Regions from separate parts of the Kitasatospora sp. NPDC051705 genome, predicted to be linked through region 2. Evidence: riboswitches for the same ligand, from Rfam matches in the RefSeq annotation. Region 2 holds a riboswitch; the other holds the start of a gene.

Region 1 (3,629 bases), on a different contig from region 2:
GGCGTCGGCGGAGAGGTTCCAGCCGTGCCGGCCGGCGCCGAGGAAGTAGTCCACCGCGAGCACCGCCAGCAGCGGCACGAAGACGGATCCGATCAGGCCGAGGAAGTTGGTGTAGGTGTCGGTGAACCGGTCGATCTGCAGCGCCAGGACGGTGATCAGCAGGCCGATCCCGCCGGTCAGCACCCGGCGGTCCACCTTCGGCAGCAGGTTCTGCACGGACATCGCCGTCGAGTACACGTTGGCGAAGGACTGGTCCGTCTCGCGCAGCACCAGCACCAGCAGGAACAGCCAGCCGGCCCAGACGCCGAGGAAGGAGTCGAAGATCCGGTTCGGGTCGCCGTCGGACTGCAGCAGCGCCATCAGGCCGAGCACGTAGCACCAGACCTGGGCGACGGTGTAGCCGGAGAAGCTGCCCCAGAACGCCGAGCGCGGGGTGCGCGAGTGCCGGGTGTAGTCGGCGGCCAGCGGCACGAAGGAGATCGACACCGCGATCATCATGTCGGTGGCGCCCAGGAAGCCGTGCCAGTTGCCGGCGCCCGGGTCGGGCACCCCCTGACGGCCCAGCTGGACGGTGAAGTACACCATCGCGACGGCGACGGCACCCGCGACGAAGCGGCGCAGCACCGCGATCGAGCCGAGCGGCCAGATGGTCAGCGCGGTGGTCAGCGCGCCGGCCAGCAGCACGAACAGCCAGCGGTAGCCGTCGGTGTGGGCGACGGTCTGGGCGCCCGCCGCGATCGTCAGCAGCTCGAAGACGCCCCAGCCGACGCACTGGACGATGTTCAGCACCGTCGGGACGTACGACAGCCGGGTGCCGAACAGCCCGCGCAGGTTCGCCATCGCCGGGGCGCCGGTCCGGGCCCCGATCAGGGCGGCCACGCCGAGCATCGCGGTGCCGACCACGGTGCCGGCCACGATCGCCGTCACCGCCGCGGCCAGCGAGAGCTCGCCGCCCTTGGCGCCGAGCACGGTGGCGGCGGTGGAGAAGCCGATCAGGCTGACGCCCAGGTTCATCCAGAGCGCGAAGTGGTCGCGGAAGCGCAGCGTGCGCGGCGGCTCGGTGTCCAGCACCAGCGGCGCCTCGACGCGCTCCGGGCGGTCCAGGACGGCGGTCGCCGTGCCGGAACCGGCCGGGCCGCCGGCGGCGTCGCCGTGAACGGTCGTGGACGATCCGGGGAGGTCCCCGGTCGCCCCGGGGAAACCCTTGGACTCGGGCGCGCCCGAAGAAGAGGATGGCGAAGCAGGCGGCATGGCCGATACTCCCTACGCCGGCATTACCCGGACAGGTTCCGGCGGTCTGCGCCCCCTCGACGGTCCGTCCACGATGCCGTGGCGGTACGGTCGACCAGCGCACTCTCAGCCTGGAAGGTCCAAGCTCCCGCGTGTCAGTTTGGAGCGACAGGCTAACCGGCACCGGGGTGGACGCCAAGGCCAGGGGCCCTGCCGTCCGCATCGCGGGACGCCCGGCGGAGGTGGGGGAGCCTCCGTCGCCGGGTCGGCCGTCTGCGCCGGCTAAGGATTCTTATGAGTTCTTCAGAGGGGTCCTTACGGCAATCGAATCGACTGTGCGAAAAACTATGGTCCTTGGTTCTGTCAGCTATGGAGGTCGTCCGTGAGCACCGAGCGAGAGGTTGGGCCCACCGGGCCGCAGGGGGAGCAGCCCTCGGGCGCCCAGGGGGCGGGCGGTCCCGCTTCCGACCCCGCCGCCTCGGGCGGGCACAAGCCGACCATGGCGTTCAGCCGGGTCCCCGAGCCCGACGCCGCCCCCGCCTCCGAGCCGGCCCCGGCCGACTCCCCGGCCGCCCCGGCCGAGGGCGGGCACCGGGCGACCATGGCGTTCGGCCGGGTCCCCGAGCCCGAGGCCGCCCCCGCCCCCGAGCCGGCCGCGGCCGACGCCGCCGCGGCCGCGGAGGGCGTCCCGGCCGAGGGCGGGCACCGTCCCACCGTCGCCTTCACCAAGGTCCCCGCGCCGGAGGCGGCCCCGGCCGCCCCCGTGGCCCCCGTCGAGGCGCCGTCCGCCGGCGTCGACCCCGCCACCGGCTACCTCGACGCCCCGCCGCCGGTGCTGCCGCCCGCGCCGCAGGCCCCGGCAGCCCCCGCGGCGCCGCTCGCGCCGGTGGCCGAGGGCCAGGCCCCGCCGCTGGGCAACCCGTACGCCACGCCGACCCACGGCGTCCCGGCCGCCGGCGCGCACGACCCGTACGGCCCGCCGCCCGCCCCCGGCGTGCCCGCCGCGCACCCCGCGCCCGGCCACCACCCGTTCGGCGCCGGCCAGCCGCTCGGCGGCTGGGGCGCCTCCCACGACGCCACCGGCGGTGCCGGCTACCCGGGCGGCCCGGGCGGTCCGCTCGGCTACCCGGCCGACTACCCCGGCGGCCCCGGCGGCCCGCACCGCCCGCGCAGGAAGCGCGGCGGACTGGTCGCCCTGATCGCCGCCGTCGCACTGGTCGCCGGCGTGGCGGGCGGTGCGCTGGGCGTGGCGGTCACCGACCACAACAACGGCAGCAGCTCCGCGGACGACCACCGCAGCACCACCGTCCAGGCCAGCAACACCCAGAAGAACGAGCCCTCCCCCGGCTCGATCGCCGGCATCGCGCAGAAGGCGCTGCCCAGCGTCGTCACCATCAAGGCGCAGGGCAACGGCGAGTCCGGCACCGGCACCGGCTTCGTCTTCGACACCGAGGGCCACATCCTCACCAACAACCACGTGGTCGCGCCGACCCTCAACGGCGGCAAGCTCACCGTCAAGTTCGCCGACGGCACGTCCTACAACGCCTCGGTGCTGGGCCACGCCGAGGGCTACGACGTCGCCGTGGTCAAGATCGACAACCCGCCGAAGAGCAAGCTGGCGCCGCTCCCGCTGGCCGACTCCGACAAGGTCAACGTCGGCGACTCCACCATCGCGATCGGTGCGCCGTACGGCCTGGAGTCCACCGTCACCAGCGGCATCATCAGCGCCAAGGACCGCCCGGTCGCCTCCGGCGACGAGACCGGCGGCCAGTCCTCCTACATGAACGCCCTGCAGACCGACGCCTCGATCAACCCCGGCAACTCCGGCGGCCCGCTGCTCGACTCCGGCGGCGCGGTGGTCGGCATCAACTCGGCGATCCAGTCCAACGCCTCCGCCAACGGCCGGGCCGGCAGCATCGGCCTCGGCTTCGCCATCCCGATCAACCAGGCCAAGTGGGTCGCCGACACCCTGATCAAGACCGGCAAGCCCGTCTACGCCAAGCTCGACGTGCTGCGCAACGACGACTACAAGGGCGACGGCGCGCAGATCCAGACCCGCGACGTCCAGGGCCAGCCCGCCGTGACCCCCGGCGGCGCCGCGGACAAGGCGGGCCTCAAGCCGGGCGACGTCATCACCAAGCTCGGCGGTGTCCCGATCGAGAACGGCCCCGCCCTGGTCAGCCGGATCTGGACGCACAAGCCCGGCGAGACCGTCGACGTCGAGTACACCCGCAACGGCCAGCAGTTCACCACCAAGGTCACCCTCGGACAGCGCGACGGCGACAGCTGACCCCCGCCGACCCGCACCGAACCGTGTGCACCGAACCCCGCCGGACCCGTTAGGCTGACCTCCGCCTGGAGAGCTGCCCGAGCGGCCTAAGGGAACAGTCTTGAAAACT
Region 2 (3,629 bases):
GTCCAGGACTCGCACTACCTGCGCGACTACGCCCGGGCGCTCGCGGTCTGCGCCGCCAAGGCGCCCGGCGAGGCGGACGTGCGGGCCTTCGCCGACGACGCGGTCGGCGCGCTGGCCGCGGAGCAGGGCATGCACGCCGAGTTCATGACGGCCTTCGGCGACAGCGCCGAACAGGCCGCCGCCGAGCCGGTGCTGCCCACCACCCGGGCCTACACCAGCTACCTGCTGGCCACCGTCTACGGCGGCTCCTTCGCCGAGGCGGTCGGCGCGGTGCTGCCCTGCTACTGGATCTACGCCCGGGTCGGGGAGGCGCTGCTCGCCCAGGGCTCGCCCGATCCGCTGTACGCCAAGTGGATCGCCACGTACGGCGACGAGGCCTTCCAGTCCGTGGTGCGCCGGGTGCTGGCGCTCACCGACCGGCTCGGCGAGGAGGTGTCCCCGGCCGAACGGCGCCGCGTGGTCGAGCACTTCGTCACCACCTCGCGGTACGAGTGGATGTTCTGGGACGCGGCCTGGCGCGGGGAGCGCTGGCCGGTCTGACGGCCGGCCGGACCGCGGCCCGGGCCTTCCGGGGCCGCTCCCGGGGGGCTCCTCCGGGGGCCTGTCCGGGAGTCCTCCCCGGGCCCTGACCAGGGTTTCCCCGGTCTCCGGGTCGGGGTGATCTCCGGGTTCTCTCCGGGCTGCGGGCCCTCGTTCCGGCACCCCGGCCCCCGTACGATCGAAGTACCGAAAGCAAGCGGGAGACGGCACCGGACAGGCAGCCGACCCCACGGGGAGAGAAGGAACGGACATGGCTGAGCTCTGGAAGTCGCTGCCCTCCTGGGTGCGCAACATCGTCATCCCGGTGCTGGTCCTGGTGCTGCTCTGGAACGTCGTGGGATTCGTCTTCGGCGTCGTGGGCGCCCTGCTGGCGATCGTGATCAAGGTGCTGGTGGTGGTCGGCATCGCCGCCGCCGTGGTGGTCCTGGTCAAGAAGGCCGCCAAGGGCTGAGACCGGCACCCCCGAGGCCCGGTACCCCGCGCGGGGTACCGGGCCTCCGGCGTTCCCGGCCGCCGCGCGCCCGGGGGCCCGGTCCGCCGGTCCCGCCCCGCCGTCCGTGGACCCCCTCTGGACCTGCGGCGATCGGCTCGCTACGGTGTTGGGCGTCATGTGCAGGCAACACCGCCTGTGGACGCGGGAGCTCGGAGCACCGGGCTGAGAGGACGCTGACCGGACCGTCGACGGACGGACCGACGGCTGCGTCGACCGCAGGAACCTGGACCGGGTAATGCCGGCGTAGGGAGTATGAGGTCAGATGACCACGTTCGACGCACAGCCGAAGTCTGCCCGCAGCACCGACGCCGACGGCTCCGCCGTCACCAGCGCGGGCACCGGCTACCCCACCCCGGCCTGGCGCAAGGCCTACCGCGAGGGGTCCCGGCCCGATCTGCGGGTCCCGTACCGCGAGGTGCAGCTCACCAACGGCCGGACCGTCCCGCTGTACGACACCTCCGGCCCGTACACCGACGCCGCCTACGAGCCCGACGTGCGGCGCGGCCTGCCCGCCCTGCGCGACTCCTGGATCCGCCAGCGCGGCGACGTCGAGGAGTACGACGGCCGGGAGGCGCGCCCCGAGGACGACGGCATCAAGCACACCTCGCCGCGCGGCGGGAACCTGCGCAACCTCGACGCCGTCTTCCCCGGCCGCCCGCGCCGTCCGCTGCGCGGCCGCGGAGGTGCCGCCGTCACCCAACTCGCCTATGCCAAGCGGGGGGTGATCACCCCGGAGATGGAGTTCGTGGCACTGCGCGAGGGGCTGGCGCCCGAGTACGTGCGCGACGAGGTGGCCCGCGGCCGGGCCGTCATCCCGGTGAACGTGAACCACCCCGAGGTGGAGCCGGCGATCATCGGCACCAACTTCCTGGTGAAGATCAACGCCAACATCGGCAACTCCGCCGTCACCTCCTCGATCGAGGAGGAGGTGGAGAAGATGACCTGGGCCACCCGCTGGGGCGCCGACACCGTCATGGACCTCTCCACCGGCCGCAACATCCACACCACCCGCGAGTGGATCCTGCGCAACTCCCCCGTGCCGATCGGCACGGTGCCGCTCTACCAGGCCCTGGAGAAGGTCGACGGCAGGGCCGAGGAGCTCAGCTGGGAGGTGTACCGGGACACCGTCATCGAGCAGTGCGAGCAGGGCGTCGACTACATGACCGTCCACGCCGGCGTGCTGCTGCGGTACGTCCCGCTGACCGCCCGCCGCAAGACCGGCATCGTCTCGCGCGGCGGCTCGATCATGGCCGCCTGGTGCCTGGCGCACCACCAGGAGAACTTCCTCTACACGAACTTCGAGGAGCTCTGCGACATCCTCGCGGCCTACGACGTCACCTTCTCGCTGGGCGACGGCCTGCGCCCGGGCTCCATCGCCGACGCCAACGACGAGGCGCAGTTCGCCGAGCTGCAGACCCTCGGCGAGCTCGGCCGGATCGCCCGCGAGCGCGACGTCCAGGTGATGATCGAGGGCCCCGGCCACGTCCCGATGAACAAGATCCGGGAGAACATGGATCTCCAGAAGGAGATCTGCGACGAGGCGCCGTTCTACACGCTCGGCCCGCTCACCACCGACGTCGCTCCCGGCTACGACCACATCACCTCGGGCATCGGCGCCGCGATGATCGCCTGGTGGGGCACCGCGATGCTCTGCTACGTCACGCCCAAGGAGCACCTGGGCCTGCCCAACCGCGACGACGTCAAGACCGGCGTGATCACCTACAAGATCGCCGCCCACGCCGCCGACCTCGCCAAGGGCCACCCCGGTGCCCAGGCCTGGGACGACGCGCTCTCGGACGCCCGCTTCGAGTTCCGCTGGGAGGACCAGTTCAACCTGGCCCTCGACCCGGAGACGGCCCGCGAGTTCCACGACGAGACCCTTCCCGCCGAGCCGGCCAAGACCGCGCACTTCTGCTCCATGTGCGGCCCGAAGTTCTGCTCGATGAAGATCTCCCAGAAGATCCGCGACGAGCACGGCGACGGCTCCACCGCCGTCGCCAGCGGGTTCGACGCCGAGGCGCTGGCCGGCATGCAGGCCAAGTCCGAGGAGTTCGCGGCCCAGGGCAACCGGGTCTACCTCCCGCTGGCGGACTGACTGACGGTGGGTGTCGGGGCGCTGCGCCGGGATCCCTGAAGGGGCCGTCCGGTGCGGCGCCCGCGAACGTCCGGGCCTGCAGGGGGAATCCCGTGGATCGCCCGAGTGTGCGTCAGAGCCCGAGGATCTCGCGGATGAGCCCGAGTTTGCGCTCCGGGGAGAGGTTCTGGGGGCGGCCGGCGAGCAGGTCGTTCAGGACCGTGGGGACGTCGGAGCCGTCGGGGGCCTGGACGGCGTCGATGACCTGACAGCGGAGGCCGCCGTCCCGGACGAACACCCACACCTCGTGGTCCTTCCGCGGCTCGCCGTTCTCCGTCGGGGAGAGCCGCCAGGCCGGGAACCAGCCGAGCCCCTCTTCGGCGAGGCGGTCGGCGAGTTCTTCCAGGACGTACTTGCCGAGTCTTCGGTAGCCGACTTCCGCGCGCAGTTCACCGAGGGTGACCCTGAGCAGGCCGCCTGCGGCGCGGCAGCGCTCGGCCACCGTGCCGGCGCCCCCGGCGG

The links. A riboswitch is a leader RNA that binds a small molecule or an ion and turns the genes downstream of it on or off. The one in region 2 is predicted to bind thiamine pyrophosphate.
Region 1: another riboswitch for thiamine pyrophosphate. It lies ahead of ACIA8Q_RS10610 (cytosine permease); the one in region 2 lies ahead of thiC (phosphomethylpyrimidine synthase ThiC).

What each region holds. Positions count from the first base shown of each region.
Region 1 is NZ_JBITCO010000006.1:195,062-198,690, forward strand. Features, by position in the region: gene ACIA8Q_RS10610 (cytosine permease) at 1-1,251, opposite strand, end outside; TPP riboswitch at 1,244-1,392, opposite strand; gene ACIA8Q_RS10615 (trypsin-like peptidase domain-containing protein) at 1,613-3,520, shown strand; tRNA gene ACIA8Q_RS10620 (tRNA-Ser) at 3,588-3,629, shown strand, end outside.
Region 2 is NZ_JBITCO010000028.1:49,142-52,770, forward strand. Features, by position in the region: gene tenA (thiaminase II) at 1-540, shown strand, start outside; gene ACIA8Q_RS27805 (DUF5326 family protein) at 791-991, shown strand; TPP riboswitch at 1,165-1,300, shown strand; gene thiC (phosphomethylpyrimidine synthase ThiC) at 1,296-3,128, shown strand; gene ACIA8Q_RS27815 (hypothetical protein) at 3,241-3,629, opposite strand, start outside.